DNA from 3 places in the Paenibacillus sp. NPDC101420 genome. Region 3 is predicted to be linked to each of the others. Evidence: predicted binding sites of a transcription regulator. Region 3 holds the regulator's gene; each other region holds the start of a gene.
The links. The regulator NrdR, encoded in region 3, represses ribonucleotide reductase genes. The targets are predictions, from matches to a motif close to AACACNATATATNGTGTT.
Positions count from the first base shown of each region.

Region 1: ACQKMP_RS04025 (adenosylcobalamin-dependent ribonucleoside-diphosphate reductase) is a predicted target of NrdR. The motif match lies at 3,649-3,666, and genes of this name have one in related genera.
Region 2: nrdI (class Ib ribonucleoside-diphosphate reductase assembly flavoprotein NrdI) is a predicted target of NrdR. The motif match lies at 3,022-3,039, and genes of this name have one in related genera.

Region 1 is NZ_JBNNSE010000001.1:872,440-878,045, forward strand. It holds gene ACQKMP_RS04015 (cytidine deaminase) at 1-256, shown strand, start outside; gene ACQKMP_RS04020 (hypothetical protein) at 303-674, opposite strand; gene ACQKMP_RS04025 (adenosylcobalamin-dependent ribonucleoside-diphosphate reductase) at 832-3,465, opposite strand; gene ACQKMP_RS04030 (DEAD/DEAH box helicase) at 3,881-5,606, shown strand, end outside.
Region 2 is NZ_JBNNSE010000001.1:1,759,764-1,765,369, forward strand. It holds gene ACQKMP_RS07590 (NADPH-dependent F420 reductase) at 1-375, opposite strand, end outside; gene ACQKMP_RS07595 (winged helix-turn-helix transcriptional regulator) at 506-871, shown strand; gene sigK (RNA polymerase sporulation sigma factor SigK) at 1,928-2,629, opposite strand; gene nrdI (class Ib ribonucleoside-diphosphate reductase assembly flavoprotein NrdI) at 3,111-3,470, shown strand; gene nrdE (class 1b ribonucleoside-diphosphate reductase subunit alpha) at 3,457-5,541, shown strand; gene nrdF (class 1b ribonucleoside-diphosphate reductase subunit beta) at 5,581-5,606, shown strand, end outside.
Region 3 is NZ_JBNNSE010000001.1:1,193,261-1,198,866, forward strand. It holds gene ACQKMP_RS05340 (S-layer homology domain-containing protein) at 1-1,610, opposite strand, end outside; gene ACQKMP_RS05345 (hypothetical protein) at 2,047-2,877, shown strand; gene ACQKMP_RS05350 (hypothetical protein) at 3,061-3,282, shown strand; tRNA gene ACQKMP_RS05355 (tRNA-Lys) at 3,800-3,872, opposite strand; tRNA gene ACQKMP_RS05360 (tRNA-Ala) at 3,883-3,958, opposite strand; gene nrdR (transcriptional regulator NrdR) at 4,118-4,594, opposite strand; gene ACQKMP_RS05370 (alpha/beta-type small acid-soluble spore protein) at 4,759-4,977, shown strand; gene ACQKMP_RS05375 (lytic transglycosylase domain-containing protein) at 5,057-5,606, opposite strand, start outside.

The DNA.
Region 1 (5,606 bases), 320 kb from region 3:
TGGTGCTACTAACTGTGCAGAGAGAACAGCAATCTTCACAGCTATTACAAAGGGCTATACTAAAGGTGATTTTCAGGCTATAGCTGTAGCAGGTGACACAATGGATTTTCTGCCGCCATGCAGTATCTGCAGACAAGTATTATCGGAATTCTGTTTGCCCGACATGCCTGTCTATTTAACCAATGAGAAAAAAGAAATCTTAGAGCTGAGTTTAAGGGATTTATTGCCTTACGCATTCAAAAATTTAGATATGTAAAAATAATACCTACCATAGTGGAATATCAAAAACACGCGTACCTGTGTTAGACAAGTACGCGTGTTTTTGTGTTTAAAAGCTTATTTACCTTTATCATTTCCAAAGCATTTCTTACACTAAATTCAATAAATTCTTTATCATAGTCTGTATGTAGTTCTATAGTATCTAAATTATCAAGCAAAATAAGGAATTCACTTTCCAGTTTTTCTATTCCTACATCAAATGCAAAAATATTCGTATTCTTTAAAGAATATATTAACTCACATCCGAGTTCACCAATTAAATCATTTCCCCAGAGAGTTTTTCTGCATGATTCGAAACCAAACAAATTATTATGTGGTGCGGGTACCTGCTCCTCCAAAAAATTAGTATCTACAATTATTCTTCCCTTTTGAATTACACTAATTATCAAACTCATATAGTTAAAACCTCTCAATGAACATCATCAATAATAAAAAAACAAGCGATCCATTGAGATAAAAGATTAACACTTCCTCTCGATGATCGCTTGCTTTTAGTAGCTATGCATAGTCACATTTCTAGTTTTCCCATAAAACATTTATTGGCTCTACCGTTTACCCGCAGCGACTATACCCGCAATTGCCACAAGTCTTACAGCCCTCAATATTAATCAGCGAAGCGCCGCCGCAAGATGGGCAAAGATCACGTGAAGCGCTAGTGTGGTTATGCGCACCATGACTATCATCGGTAGACGTTGCCGCAGGAACGCTCGCTTTCAACTCCGCATTTAAAGCTTCATTGAAATCTTCTAGCTCCAAAGTTGCTGCAATCGGTGCAGGCAAATGATCATCATGAGCGTTATTCAGTACATGAGTCTCCAATGCCTTAGCTACAGCATCTGCAATGGATTCTACTCGATTCGCACCGAAGCCGATTGCACCTGATCCGCCGATACCTTTCAGATGTTTGATTAATAATTCTACCTTCTCACCATGATCTCCATAACGGAGGAACAAGGAGCAGACACGACCGAGTGCTTCTGCCATCGCAAAGACATCAGAACCTGCTTTACCTACATTCAGGAATATTTCTGCCGGTGTGCCATCTAGATCATTGATCGTAATATACGCCATACCAAAAGGTGTGTTAATTTTATAGGTTGCTCCGCGCAGAACCTGCGGACGTTTCTTGTATTGTTTATCCAGCTCTTTAGTAGGAGCTTGAGGTGCTGGGCTTGCCGCTACAACATTTGCACTTGCTTCAGGAGTCGCTGCAACTTCAACTGCTGGAGCTACCTCTTCTACTGCATCTTCCTTCTTCGAGGTTTGCAGAACTTGTACATCACGGCTACCATCACGGTAGATCGTAACGCCTTTACAGCCCAAATCGAAGGCCATTTCATATAGCTCAGCCGTCTCTTCTACTGTGAAGTCAGACGGGCAGTTGGCTGTCTTGGAAATCGAGCTATCTACCCAGCGTTGAATCGCTGCTTGCGCACGAATATGATCCTTAGCTGATAAATCCATCGAAGTCACGAAATAATCTGGCAGCTCTTCACCTGGATGAGCTTCAAGCCATTCTTGGGCGATTGGAACGAACTGCTCATCGTAGCCAAGGCGACTTTGACGGAAATATTTAAAGGCGAAATAAGGCTCAATACCTGTCGAGGTGCCTACCATTGTACCTGTGCTACCTGTAGGTGCTTGTGTTATCACTGTAACGTTACGCATGCCATGTTTACGAATCGCTTCACCAACCTCTGGATACGTTTCGAGCATATTTTTCATAAAACCGCTCATTAAATATTTCTCTGTGTCAAAAGCTAGGAAAGATCCCTTCTCCCCAGCAATCTCTGCAGAAGCAAGGTATGCTTCACGAGCCATAAAGCCGTAAAGCTTGTCCAGAAACGCCAAAGATTCCGGGCTACCGTAACGGATGTTCAATTTGATCATCAGCTCAGCAAGACCCATCGTTCCGAGACCCACACGGCGTTCGTTTTTCTGATTCGCTTCATTTTCCGGGAAATGATAAGGCGTCTTATCAATGACATTGTCCAAGAAACGTACGGAATAACGCGTCGTAGTCGCGAGATCTTCCCAGTCTACATCATGATTCTTCTCATCGTAGAATTTGGACAGGTTCACAGCGGACAAATTGCAGACTCCCCAGCCTGGCAGTCCTTGCTCCCCACATGGGTTCGTACAAATGATCGGATTAAAATACCAGCTGTTGGACATCTGATTGTAGTATTCCATGAACACAACGCCTGGCTCAGCGGATTTCCAAGCGGATTCAATAATGGTGCGCCACACATCACGCGCTTTAACGGTGCGATAATGAATAACGTTTTTGCCTGCAGCCTTCCACTTGTCTAGATCGCCATCCCACACATCGTTGTACTCTGGATCTGTAGTATCCGGAAATACGAGATCCCAATCCAGATTTTCTTTTACAGCCTTCATAAAGCTATTGCTCACACATACCGAAAGGTTCGCATTCGTAACTTGACCCATCGTTTGCTTTACGGTAATGAAGTCCTCCACATCTGGATGCCAGTCATTAATCATGAGCATAAGTGCACCACGTCGGCTACCGCCTTGTTCAATTAATCCAGTGGTATAGCTAAACAGACCGCCCCAAGATACAGAACCACTAGAAGAACCATTAACACCTCTCACAATTGCCCGGCGTGGACGTAGAGAGGATAGGTTAATCCCTACACCGCCACCACGAGCCATAATTTCTGTCATTTCAGCCAACGTCTGCATAATGCCGCCACGGCTATCTTTTGGAGAAGGAATTACATAACAGTTGAACAGGGTTAGTTCTTCACTAGCGCCTGCACCAGCAGCAATTCGACCACCCGGTACGAGCTTCCAATCATCCAGAATCGAACGGAATTTACCCGCCCATTCTTCTTGAAGCTCAGGCGTCTTCTCCACAGAAGCCATAGCTGTAGACAGACGATCCCACATTTCCTCTGGTGTTTTTTCTATATTAAGCGTCAGCTTTTCAACATCTGATTTCACAAGTTCGCCGCTGCGCGTCTTCACGGTTACGATTCTGCCGTTACGTTCTACGATCTCTCCGACTTCCTTCGTGGGAAACTTCGGATCATCTTTTGTTAGAACGAGTACAACATCGCCCACTTTAGCATTATTGCTGTCGGCATCCTTCCAAGCATAACGATCCAAAAATATTTTTTCACTTAGCCCTTCAAGGCGTTGCTTACGTTCCACTTTACCCAATAGAAAAACCTCCCGCAATGTAGTAAATATTAGTTCCAGTTCAGGTGTGGGCGTACATTTTGTGACCCACAACAAAAACTTCCTTACACTTATCTTCCGTCTTACGGGTGTATGTAGGAAGTTCATCTTGTCAATAACAAATAGCAGCTACGCACTTTAAAAAAATCACATTTTCATGCTTTTGTCACAATATATTGTGTGCGTCAGCTTTTAAACTATACCACATATTGTATCGAAGGTCTTTTTCGAAAATAGAGTCAAGCAGCCGAAATATCGCAAACCTTGCCGCGTTTTCTCGCTTTTACTCTCTTTTTTAAAGGCTATCAAGAAAAATAGAAGGTTATGAATTCTCTTGTTTAAGAGCATACTACTCCTACGAATGATGATATAAATTAGCACCTGAGGAGGCTGTACCATGACGCAATTATTCCGTAATTCTCTACCTCACAAAGGTGGAAAGTCAGCGCCTATACTGCCTGTTCCTCTTTCTTTTGACCGGAATTGGCTGCAGGATCTAGAACTCAAACTAGATAAAGGTGGTCCATGGGGAGACTACCGTCTGTCCAAGCTTGCTGTGCAAGGTGAACAAACGGGTCTAGTAACCAGCTTCGATGAGCTGCAATGCATGAAACATTTATCCGGATTATCCCCGCTTCCTCATCAGCTCGATACCGCGCATAAGGTTTTGTTTGAGATGTCGGGCCGCGCGATTCTTGCAGATGAGGTTGGACTAGGAAAGACGATTGAAGCAGGACTTGTACTCAAGGAATATCTTGTCCGCGGTCTAGTCTCTAAAGTGCTTATTCTGGTACCCGCTTCCCTCGTATTGCAGTGGGTCCGCGAGCTGAATGCCAAGTTTGGCATCTCTGCTGTTGCACAGAAAAAAGCATATTCCTGGGGGAATGCGATTGTCGTCGCATCTATGGATACCGCGAAGCGCGATCCTCATAAAGAGATGCTGCTGGAAAATGAATATGACATGTTGATTATTGATGAAGCGCATAAGCTAAAGAACAAGAAATCGACCAATTATCTATTTGTACAGCAATTACGCAAAAAATATTGCCTGCTCCTAACCGCTACTCCCGTTCAGAATGATCTGGGCGAGCTATTTAATTTGATCACTTTACTGAAACCGGGGCAACTAGGAAATCAGGGTGATTTTGCTTCGAATTTCGTCGTTGATAAACGCCAACCTAAGAATGAAGGTCAGCTAAGGGACGAGCTATCGAAGGTGATGATCCGCAATCGGCGTGGCGAAGGTCCAGTTAATTTTACGAAACGAAAAGTCCGTAATATTCCGCTAGTTCTTTCACAGGAAGAGAGAGTATTATATGACGCTGTCACTTCTTTTGTTAAAGATCAGTATCAGGAATCAGGCGGCAATCTTAGCAGCATGCTTTCCTTGGTAACGCTTCAGCGTGAGGTGTGCAGCAGTAGGGATGCCGTCTTCATCACTTTAGTTAATCTGATCAAGAAGCTGCCTGCTGATTCGCCGAAACGCGATCGGATGATGGAGCTATTGCAGACACTTCGTACGGTTAAGACCAATACCAAAGCCGAAACAACACTATCTCTCATTCAAGAAATGAATGAAAAGGTCATCGTTTTTACGGAGTATCGCGCGACTCAAGAATATTTGCTTCAGTATTTCCGCGAACATGGGCTAATGTGTGTTTCTTATTCCGGCGGGATGAATCGTGGTAAAAAGGACTGGATGATGGACCTCTTCCGCGGTCGTGCTCAAGTCATGATCGCTACTGAGGCGGGTGGTGAGGGCATTAACCTGCAGTTCTGTCACCACATGATCAACTTCGATCTGCCTTGGAATCCCATGAGAGTAGAACAACGGATTGGGCGGGTGCACCGGTTAGGTCAGGAAAATGACGTGGTTATCTATAATTTGTCCACGCAGGGCACGATTGAAGAACATATTCTGCATCTGCTACACGAGAAGATCAATATGTTCGAAATGGTCATTGGCGGGCTGGATGTGATTCTGGAGCGCTTTGAGAAGAAAGAATCGCTGGAGAAAAGTTTATACAAAATCATGCTCGAATCCCGCTCCGATGAAGAGCTGCGACATGAGTTAGATCATATCGGTGAATCCCTAAGTGAGTTGACTCAGGGTATTAAAAAGG
Region 2 (5,606 bases), 570 kb from region 3:
ATTATTGAAAGCTTTGATAATAGGTCTACCTAATTGATTTTCAACCCACACACTTTCAACCTTCCCGGCCTCAATTTCTTCAACTTTATTGTCCCTAAAAGGATAATAATTTGAAGTGTCTACAACAATTACTTCCTTACCAGCTTTATCTACAATACTACGAATGCTTGGCATTGCATGAAAAGGGATAGATACGATCAGAACATCAATATTTTTAATTACATCTTCTACACTCACAGGTGTTCCAGCAATCTCTTTTCCTTCTAAACGTTCAATTCCTCGAGCATCTGCAATTTTGACGTTATGTCTATTCATAAATAGTTTATTAGCTATCGTTGTCCCTATTGGTCCTGCACCTATAATTCCAAATCTCATTATTATTCCTCCAGATTGTGTTTTTAAAATATAGATCATATACTAAGCTCAATACTCTAATTTTTGAAGTAGGCAATAAAAATTGCTGTAGTACACTTTTTCGTACTATAGAGAACATAAAGGTGATATGATGGCTAGAATTTGTAAGGATGGCTATGAATTTGAAAAGGATTTTATTAAAGAAAATAGAGAAGTCTACGGAATTTCTTATACTCAAAGTATTCTATCGGGTCGTTGGAAATGTCTCATCCTTTGGTTTCTAAAATCAAAAGAATATCGTTACAATGAAATTAAAGCTTTTTTATGGGATATTTCACAAGGCTCACTTACAAAACAACTTCGAGAGCTAGAAGCTGATGGTTTAATTGAACGTAATGTGTTTCCAGAGGTACCTCCACGCGTCGAATATTCATTAACACCAAAAGGAAAGGAATTTATTCCCATACTTGATTTGATGGGGGATTTAGGGAATAAATACGGAGAAAAAATAGAATAATAAGCCTGAATAAACTGCAGACCTTGTATCCATAAAATTTCTGATGTAACGTAAAAGAGTCGAATTCTTATAAGCAAAGAATTCGACTCTTTTACGTATATATTTTTCCAACATGTTGGCATTTCAATCATAAGCGTGATGGAATAAGCATTTATTAGCTGTATAAAAAACAATATCTTTCAAATAAATATTTTGAGTAAAGCGGGTATAAATCCTTATTAAACTAACTCTCACTGAGAACAATTGCATCACATAGTCAATATAATTCACCTCACACAGGGATTCCTCTGTATTAAGGAATACGCAGTTGTATTTCATAACCAGTAATCTAGCCATCGCTTGTCGCATTTATAAAGCCAATTGGGTGTATTAAATATTTTTAACATGTTAACCACCCTCTCTATTTCGAAAAAGGCGATAGCTTACTTATTCATATTCAATCTTCTAATTCAAGACTTATTTCAGATTTGACTTTATTCGATTTTTCAAATGATCTATAAAGATTTGTTTAGGTTCAGATGGATCATTTTTTTGTTAACGGCTTTATGAATTGAATCTATTTCTTTAGCAAAATTGTAAACATTGGGGCCAACCCCCAACTTCTCTTTAATGGTTTTTGATGAGAATTTTCATAGCCTTATCTTTCTCATAGCAAATCCAGACATCATTTAAAGTATTCTTCTGAACACCACTTTATCTTTATTTTTCTACTTTTTCCATGGATTTTAAATAGCTGATTTAAAACAAAAATACGTTGAACTATATCTTCGGCTATAAAAAATTGTCTCTTGCAATAATTTATTTGTGTCTGATATGGACCTTGATATTTCTCATTTTTTTCATATACATGTAACAGTTGAACATGGAGATCATAAATTTCTTAGTATCTCATTGTAGCACTCCTCTAATAGCTAGAAAGTTATTAAACTTCTTGTTCTTATGTACTATTTAAGTAACTTTCCCAACATGATAATGAAAAAGCAACTTTTCCGTAGAAAAGTCGCTTATACACCATCAAGCTTCTGCCGATCTAAATTAATTTACTCTATCTTGAATTTACCGCTTCGCCTTATAAAACTCATGATACAGCTTCATCAGCGCCCTTTTCTCTATCCTTGAAACATAACTCCGCGAAATCCCAAGCTCCTTGGCAATCTCCCGCTGCGTCCTCTCTTCTCCACCTGTATCCAGCCCAAACCTACCCACCACAACTTCTTTCTCTCGGTCATCCAGAATATCAAGATTACGATAAATCTTGCTCTTCTCGATCTTCAGATCGACCTCTTTAATGACATCATCAGCTTCAGAACCAAGGATATCGATTAGCGTGATTTCATTACCTTCCTTGTCTGTCCCAATCGGATCGTGCAGAGATACGTCTTTCCGCGTTTTCTTCAAGGATCTTAGGTGCATCAGGATTTCGTTTTCAATACAACGTGCAGCAAAAGTGGCCAGCTTTGTCCCTTTGTTCGGACGGTAGCTCTCGATAGCCTTAATCAGGCCGATCGTGCCGATGGAGATGAGATCCTCCATGTCTTCCCCAGTATTATCGAATTTTTTTACTATATGGGCGACAAGTCTCAAATTGTGCTCGATAAGCAAATTTCGGGCTTTAGCATCCCCTTCAGCCATCATGCCTAAGTATTTGCTTTCCTCCTGCTCCGAGAGCGGCTGTGGAAATGCGTTGTTCCTTACGTAGGATACCAGCAACGTCAGTTCTTTGATTAGCAACGCGATCGTACTTAAGAATCCAGGCAACTTGGCGACACCTCCCGCACTTGTACAATGAAACCGATCTGTTAGACTTACGGGTTCATGGTCATCTTATTGTATGTAGGTAGATGCCTAGAAGTGCATGTACGGGGGAAATTGTACAAACCCTTTATTAGTCTCACCGCTTTAGCTTCATTAATGATCTCATCCATCTGCTCCCAGTTCTGCTCAACGGAGCGACGCTAATTAGTCATGATAAAAATGATGCAGCAAGATCCAGAACGAAAAACAGTACAGCTGCCTTAGCAAACCGCTCCAGCCTGCGTATTTTCGGGATATCAACACTTTAATAGAGCGTTTACTAGACCAGTTTCCAACTAGTTAGGAAGCACTTTTCATGTTGACTTTTCAACATATAGTGATTAAAATAAACAACGCACACTAAATATAGTATGCATATGATTTTCCAGTATTTATAGCTTATCTATTCAATCTTTACAGTAATATATACAGGGGGAGAGACTCCATGCTAGTCGCATACGATTCAAAAACCGGAAACGTCAAACGCTTCATTGGTAAGCTTAAGCTGCCAGCAGTGCAGATTGAAGAGCATATGACCATTGACGAGCCCTATGTGCTTATTACATATACCACCGGCTTTGGACAGATTCCAGAGAAGGTGTCTACTTTCTTGAAGAACAATTATTCCAATTTGAAAGGCATCGCCGCCAGCGGCAACAAGAACTGGGGCGAGCTGTTCGCGCATAGCGCAGACTTGATTGCAGATCGGTACAATGTACCAGTTATCGGTAAATTTGAGCTGTCGGGCACATTTGGTGATGTGGAACGAATTAAACAGGAGGTGAGCCGAGTTGCGGCATATTGAACTAAACAACATGTTGATGAAGAGAGACGAAAGTGGTTTCTTTCAATTGGATAAAGACCTTGAGGCAGTAGCCGAATTTATGCGGGATGTAGAACGGCGGAGCTTGGTTTTTGAGAATACAAAAGCCAAGGTTGATTATATGATTGAACAGGATTTCTACGAAAATTTTTACGAACAGTACAGCTTGGCTGAGATTGAAGATGTCTACCAAATTACCCATTTCTACAACTTCAGCTTTCCATCCTATATGGCTGCTTCGAAGTTCTATACGGATTACGCTGTAAAAAGCAATGACCGCAAGCAATATCTGGAGCATTATCCGGACCGTGTGGCGGCAGTTGCCCTTCACCTAGGGCGCGGGAACGCCGCTACTGCTGGCATGCTTGCCCGTTCGATGATGGAGCAGCGTCTGCAGCCAGCGACCCCAACCTTCTTAAACGCCGGCAAGAGTCGTCGCGGTGAGCTTGTCTCCTGCTTCCTTATCGAAATGGACGACTCGCTTAATTCGATCAACTATGTGCTCAATACCTGCATGCAGCTCTCGAAGATCGGCGGTGGCGTGGCTGTCAACCTGTCCAAGCTTCGTTCCCGCGGTGAGACAATCAAAGGTGTCGAGGATGCGGCTAAGGGCATTATACCTGTGCTCAAGCTGATGGAGGACGGCTTCTCCTATGCTGACCAGATGGGTCAACGTAAAGGTTCTGGAGCCGCCTACTACAATATTTTTGGATGGGATGTTCTTGAATTTCTCGACAGTAAGAAGATCAACGCCGACGAAAAAACAAGACTCAAAACCCTGTCCATCGGCCTGATCATTCCGAATCACTTCTATAAGCTGGCGAAGGACAATGAACCGCTCCATGTATTTGCCCCTTACAGTGTGTACAAGGCTTATGGCACGCATCTTGATGACATGGATTTGGATGATATGTACGATAAGCTGCTAGCCGATCCACGTGTCAAAAAGAGAAAGGCCATGAGCGCACGGGATATGCTGACCAAAATCGCCATGATCCAGCTGGAATCTGGCTATCCATATATTATGAACAAGAGCAACGCTAATGCGGCCCATGCCCTGAAAAATGTCGGACAGATCAAAATGTCCAACCTCTGCACAGAAATCTTCCAGCTGCAGGAGACCTCAGAAATTGCTGACTACGGACAGGAAGATACCATTCGCCGTGATGTAAGCTGCAATCTGGCTTCCTTGAACATTGTCAACGTGATGGAGCATGGCAAAATCCGTGAATCGGTACATGAAGGCATGATCGCCTTGACTGCAGTCAGCGATATGACCAGCATCTCTAATGCCCCAGGCGTAGCCAAAGCTAACAAAGAGATGCACTCCGTCGGTCTCGGCGTCATGAATCTGCACGGCTATCTGGCCAAGAACAAGATCGCTTATGAAAGCGAACAGGCTCGCGATTTTGCCCGGACCTTCTTCATGACCATGAACTACCATTCACTGGAGAAAAGCATGGAGATCGCTGCTGCAACCGGCCGGTCTTTCCATGGTTTTGAGGCTTCTGATTATGCTACAGGAGCTTATTTTGAGCGTTACCTGACTACGGATTACCGCCCTGTAACGCCAAGGGTACAAGAGCTGTTCGGAGATATTTTCATCCCATCCCCTGCGGACTGGGAACAACTGCGGGATGCAGTAAAAGCAAATGGCTTGTACCATGCTTACCGTTTAGCAATTGCGCCAACAGCCAGCATTTCCTATATTCAAAATGCTACTTCAAGCGTTATGCCTATTGTAGAGCAGATTGAGACACGGACTTATGCTAATTCGACGACTTACTATCCGATGCCGTACCTGCGTCCAGACAATGTATTTTTCTATAAATCGGCTTACCAAATGGATCAGTTCAAGGTGATCGATTTGATCGCGGAAATTCAGCCCCATATCGACCAGGGCATCTCGACCGTTCTGCATGTTAACAGTGATGTTTCCACCAGAGAACTGGCCCGCTCCTACCTGTATGCGGCGCATAAAGGCTTGAAGTCGCTGTATTACACCCGGACCAAAAAGCTGTCCGTCGAGGAATGCCTCACCTGCTCGATCTAACTGGAAGGCTATAGCCGCAGAAAAGGAGATTGCCATATTATGACCGCTATCCAAGCCGTTAACTG
Region 3 (5,606 bases):
TCCGGGCCGACGAAGGTCGGATTGCTGCCGTCGAGATACTCGTCAAAGAGTTCTTTAATGAAGTCGAGCGTCTCCGGACGATTGATATCCAGCTGATTGTTGATGCCCAACCTAGGGTCGTAAGCGATGAACGCGCCGGAATGGCCCGGTGTATCGATTTCCGGCACGACGTTTACGCCGTATTCCATCCCAAGCAGCTGCAGGTCTCTGAATTGCTGCTTCGTATAGAAGCCGTCCTTGCTCGTCACTCCCGGGAATTTCTCGCTCTCCAGACGGAAGTAACCGACATCGCCGACATCATCGTTCAGATGAATCTGGAACCGGTTCATCTTATAGTAGGACATCAACTTCACATAATCCCGCAAAAATTCGATCGTATAAAACTTGCGGCCCACATCGAGCATGAAGCCTCGATCCGCGTATTTCGGATAATCGCGCGATTGCCCCTTGGGCATCGTCTTATGATCGGCATCGTGGCCGAGCAGTTGAAGGATCGTTTTTGTGCCGAACATGACGCCCGTCTGATCGGAGCCAGCGACGGAAGTATATTCGCCAATATTCAGCTCATAGCCCTCTATCCCCAATCCCGTTTGCGCGGCATCCAGCACCAAATAGATGTCTCCCTCTTGAGGTGAACCAACCGTAACCGTCAGCGGAAGCTTCGTTAAATCAAGCAAGTCCTTCCGCAAAATATTGGCCGTCCCCTGCAGAGCCGCTTCATCCTCCGCGCGAATGACGATATTGGATTTATCCGTCAAGCGGAACTCGCCGGTTGTGCCCAGCCACTCACGCAAAGAAGGAATGACTCGCGGCTCCGGGTTCCGATCGCTCGTCTGCTCGTAGAGACCGGGTACGGTGACTAACGCATTATCCGCTAACAGATATGTCGGATCGCTGTCGCTCTCGATTTGCAGCAGCAGCTGAACCTGAGTATCCACAAGCGGCGCATGAATATTGCCCTGCTCGTCGATCACCGGCAAGCTGTCCGTGTTCACCAGCGTCAGCGTATAACCATCCGGTACAGCGGGCAGGTTCAGCTGAGTGTCTCCCTCGGAGACGACGATGCTGTTTTTGACCGCATCCATCATAGGCGGCAACAGCGGTTTGCCCTTGTATACCTCGAATTCCCAGAAGGAGTATCCGTAATAGATATCCTCAATTGGACGTCGCGTTACTCCTTGGAACTTAACGTATTGCGCCAGTGTCGGCTCAAAATCGATCGTATCCTCGACTGGTCCGCGGGCGACGAGCACGCGGTTGTCCGCGAATACGTTCCTCCAGGTTACCGCATCGTCAGACACAAGAACTTGATATTGTTCCGCCGGAGTCTGCCAGTTGATGATTACTCTTCCAATTTCTACAGGCTCGCCTAGATCAACGTAGAACCACTGGTCATCCGTTCTTTCCGAAGACCATCGGCTTGCATCCCGATTGCCACCGTCGACCGCTTTCTCAGGCCCGAAAAAGTCTACTTCGTTCGACGACGAATAAGCCGTCTTTCCTAAAGCCAGATTACCTGTTGCGGCGTCGGACTTCTCCGATGAAACGGCAACTAAAATGAAAGCGGTAACAAAAAACACTAAAAAAATATTCCTATACCGTAAACGCACTACGATCCCCCCCGTTGTTTATTAGCTCGAATTTTACTCCAGCTTACCGCATGACTCTCCATGCTCAACTGCTGCAGCAATTTTATTATAAGTAGGGGCATTCGTTTCATCGATATACTTATCTTTACAATACATATACAAATGTGGACATTCGGCCTTCTATAGTGAATCAAGCATGCCAACATTTCTGTCATATCTCATGCTAATTAATAGTACAAAATCGTGATCCTTTCGAAGAGTAGTGAAAAAGAAAAAAGCCATTTCAGTAGAATTGGCTTTTCTTCATGTTATGGAAATAGAGCCTAGGGGGAATCGTCCTAGGCTTTAAGCCCTATTCTCGAGGGGGAGTATATCCGTTGCCCTATTCAGGACCCGCCGATCTTATAGGATAATATAGAAAATGTATCCACTTGAATAGGGATGGGAGTGATTCCTCTTGTTACAATTAAACAGCGAACTGTGGGGCAAGCTAACCGGTCCTTACGAGTCAGGCGAAATGGTACCTGAACTGTTGGAGCGTCTGATGCTTGATTTCGATAAAGAAGTTTTCGACGAACTATTCCAGGAGCACTTATATCACCAAAATACGATCTATACCGTCACTTACGCGGCAGTACCTTATCTGGCCAAACTTGCTCTCGCATCAAAAAATATGGAAGTGCGCCATGAAATCTACATCACTTGCGGGATTATCGAGTCGTGTCATGACAAAACAAGATCTGAGCCGTATCCCTCGGATTGGAACGAACTCGCTGCTGAAGCGGGAAACGAGGTTTGCGCGGAAATGTTCCAATCTTACTTAAAAGCGATAGCGGAGCTTGCTTCGCTTGTTGCAGAGATGTTGGCCTACGCCAAACAAGAAATAAGCAGCGATACCGAAAAAAGATATGTTCTCATTGCCGACGCGGCTTATCGGGAATCCCAGAGCGTGGCAAACATGCTTCTGAATTTTACGGCTGGCGACGAATATGTGGCCGTTTGCGGAGTATGTAATCAAGAGGCTTACTTGTGGCCGAGCGGAGAAGGCGGTCGTATACAAGCATTCGCGGAAGATCCGGTATTCGAACCCCTTCAGGCAGCACATGAGGTTACTCCCGTTGAGGCATTCGTTGAAGCGGAACATCAAATACTGGCGGAGCGAGCCGATCAGCTGGGCGATTCCTCTTTTTTGAACCAATTGCCGTATTTGGCCGGGGAAATGAATTGTCCTTCATGCGGCGCCAGAATGCAGGTTTGGCCTAGTTTGCTTTCGACTTTTGGAGGGTAATAAACAGGAACTGGATATCGCATCCATTTCTATGTTTGGGGGGAATGACTTATCAGTGTTTCTATTTATTACACATGCACGAGAGAATACGTCCTAACAGAAAGCGAACAACAAGCAATCACAGCCATTGTCCAACGTTATGATCAGGATTTTGAAGGGAAAGACCGGGCGGAGTCTTTCACAGTGTACAAATTCGATTCGTCCAGATCAACGGAGATCTTCGCTGGCGCTACCAAGCTGTCCATGACGGATCAGATTGAAGATTTGCTGAACGATTTATTTCATTGGTTGAAATGTTTGACCGAGATACGTAGAAAAGTAGACGGTGGTGAATGGCATGTTCACCTGGATGATATCGATGCCGTGTGGGATGATGAATTAGGCTGGAAAATGCCTGAAAACTGATTTCCATAATGAATGCCATGCACTTGCTTGCCAGCCTTCAAATCATAATCATTACCTTTTAGACTACTTACACTTGAAGTCGCTAAAAACGAGCTAATGTTCAATTTTAACGTCAGTTCTACTGAATCTCGGTAAACCCTAACACACTCAATGATCGTACTAAGCATCATTTTCTTTTTAGCAGTAGAAGCTTTCTTAAATACCTCGCTCCAAACAGGAATATAGGTCTGGAGAGCCTGCATTTCAACTTGTTCTACCTTTTTAGCATTGAGCTTCTAAATTACCTCAAAAAGAAATAGACCGCCCTAGTCCAAAGGATGCGGTCTATTTCTGCCCGTAATACCTGAAATCAGCCGCCCTTAAAAGCGGCTATTGCACTGGGAGCCGTGTTTCCGCACGGCACTCTTTGCATTGTACGATTTATCTACCCAAACTATACCACGATCAAAACCAAATAAAAAGTCACTCCGCTTCCTGAACAACAAAAAAAAACGGCATTTCTGCTGTTTCTTTAGGATGGACTCTCAGGGGCTCGAACCCTGGACAAATAGATTAAGAGTCTACTGCTCTACCAACTGAGCTAAGAGTCCATATGAAGTTTGGTGGAGCCAAGGGGGATCGAACCCCTGACCTCATCGCTGCCAGCGATGCGCTCTCCCAGCTGAGCTATGGCCCCAAACGTAATTTTCAGATGTATGTAATCACACATTCTAAAATTTAGTTCGGTGTATTTAAGTCATTCTGACAAATCCAAGCGCCGTAGGCGACTCCTATATAATATAAAAAATCGCCTTCGCTGTCAACACTTTTTTTAGTCATTAGACTAGCCACAACTCTACAATCTGTCCAGATCTCCGGTGCTCTTAGATAACAGACCCTTCAGTTCCTTCATAAACATGTTAATATCCTTGAACTGGCGGTATACGGATGCAAAGCGAACATAGGCGACTTCATCTACTGGATAGAGCTGCTCCATAACCAATTCACCGATCTGTTGGCTCTCCACCTCAGCTACGGCGATACCGCGTAGGGATTTCTCCACCTCAGAGACGATCTTCTCTAGACGTTCTACAGAGACGGGGCGTTTTTCGCAAGCCCGAATTAAACCACGCAGAATTTTATCACGGCTGAACTCCTCGCGGCTGCCGTCTTTTTTGATCACGATTAACGGTGTTTCCTCGATCATTTCAAAGGTTGTAAACCGTTTGCTGCAACGCTCACATTCACGCCTGCGGCGGATTGACTTATTCTCATTCGCTGGTCGCGAGTCGAGCACTTTAGTATTTGTGTGATCGCAGTAAGGGCATTTCATAAGCTTCATCACTTCCTATTACATAATGTTTTTAGTCCCGGTATGTTAAACATCCGGCTTTTAAAGGGCTATTTCATTTTTTCCAGAAATCACCGTTTTTTTATTGTAATGATTATGGCAAGTCCGGCACATAATACAGTTACCAACAGAGGAGGTGAACAGCAATGAGCCAAAACAACAGCTCCAATAACCTTGTAGCTCCAAATTCCCGTGGTGCTTTGGAACAACTTAAATATGAAGTTGCCCAAGAACTCGGAATCACGCTTTCCCCAGATGGTTACCAAGGCAATAAAACTTCTTATGAAAATGGTTCGATCGGTGGTTACATCACTAAACGTCTTGTAACCCTGGCAGAACAACAATTGGCAGGTCAATACAAATAACCTGTCCACATAAGCTTACTGAAGAAGTATTAAACGATCGCAAGATCGTTTAATGCTTCTTTTTATACATAACACGGTTTTAGAATTCGTTGTAAATATCCGTGTACTGATCATAGTAATAGTTGACGCGCTGTACATAATGGCGGGTTTCACCAAACGGAATATCCTTAATCGTAGCATCCGTTCCATCCCAGATCCCCTCATCCAGCCATTTTTGAACTTTACCCGGTCCAGCATTATATGCAGCGATAACCGCTGTACGTTTTCCTTCGAATTGACGGGATAATGTTGAAAGATACCAGGTACCTAGTTCAATATTTGCTGATGGTTCATGCTTTAGCTCCTCCATAGAAACATCAGGAAGCTTGGCCTTTTCAAGGGCCCATTTGGCGGTATCCGGCATAAGCTGCATTAAACCTATAGCACCTTTTCTGGATTCTCGTCCAGTTTTGAAGTTCGTTTCCACTCGGATAATCGAAGCCACTAGAAATGGGTCAATATCGTACGTAACGCTGTGCTTACGGATCTCATCTTTATAATGGATCGGATAAAACCAGGACATCCAGTTCGTACTCAGAAACAATATCGCAGTAAAACCAATGAATAACAGAAGAAGGACTCTTTTTTTA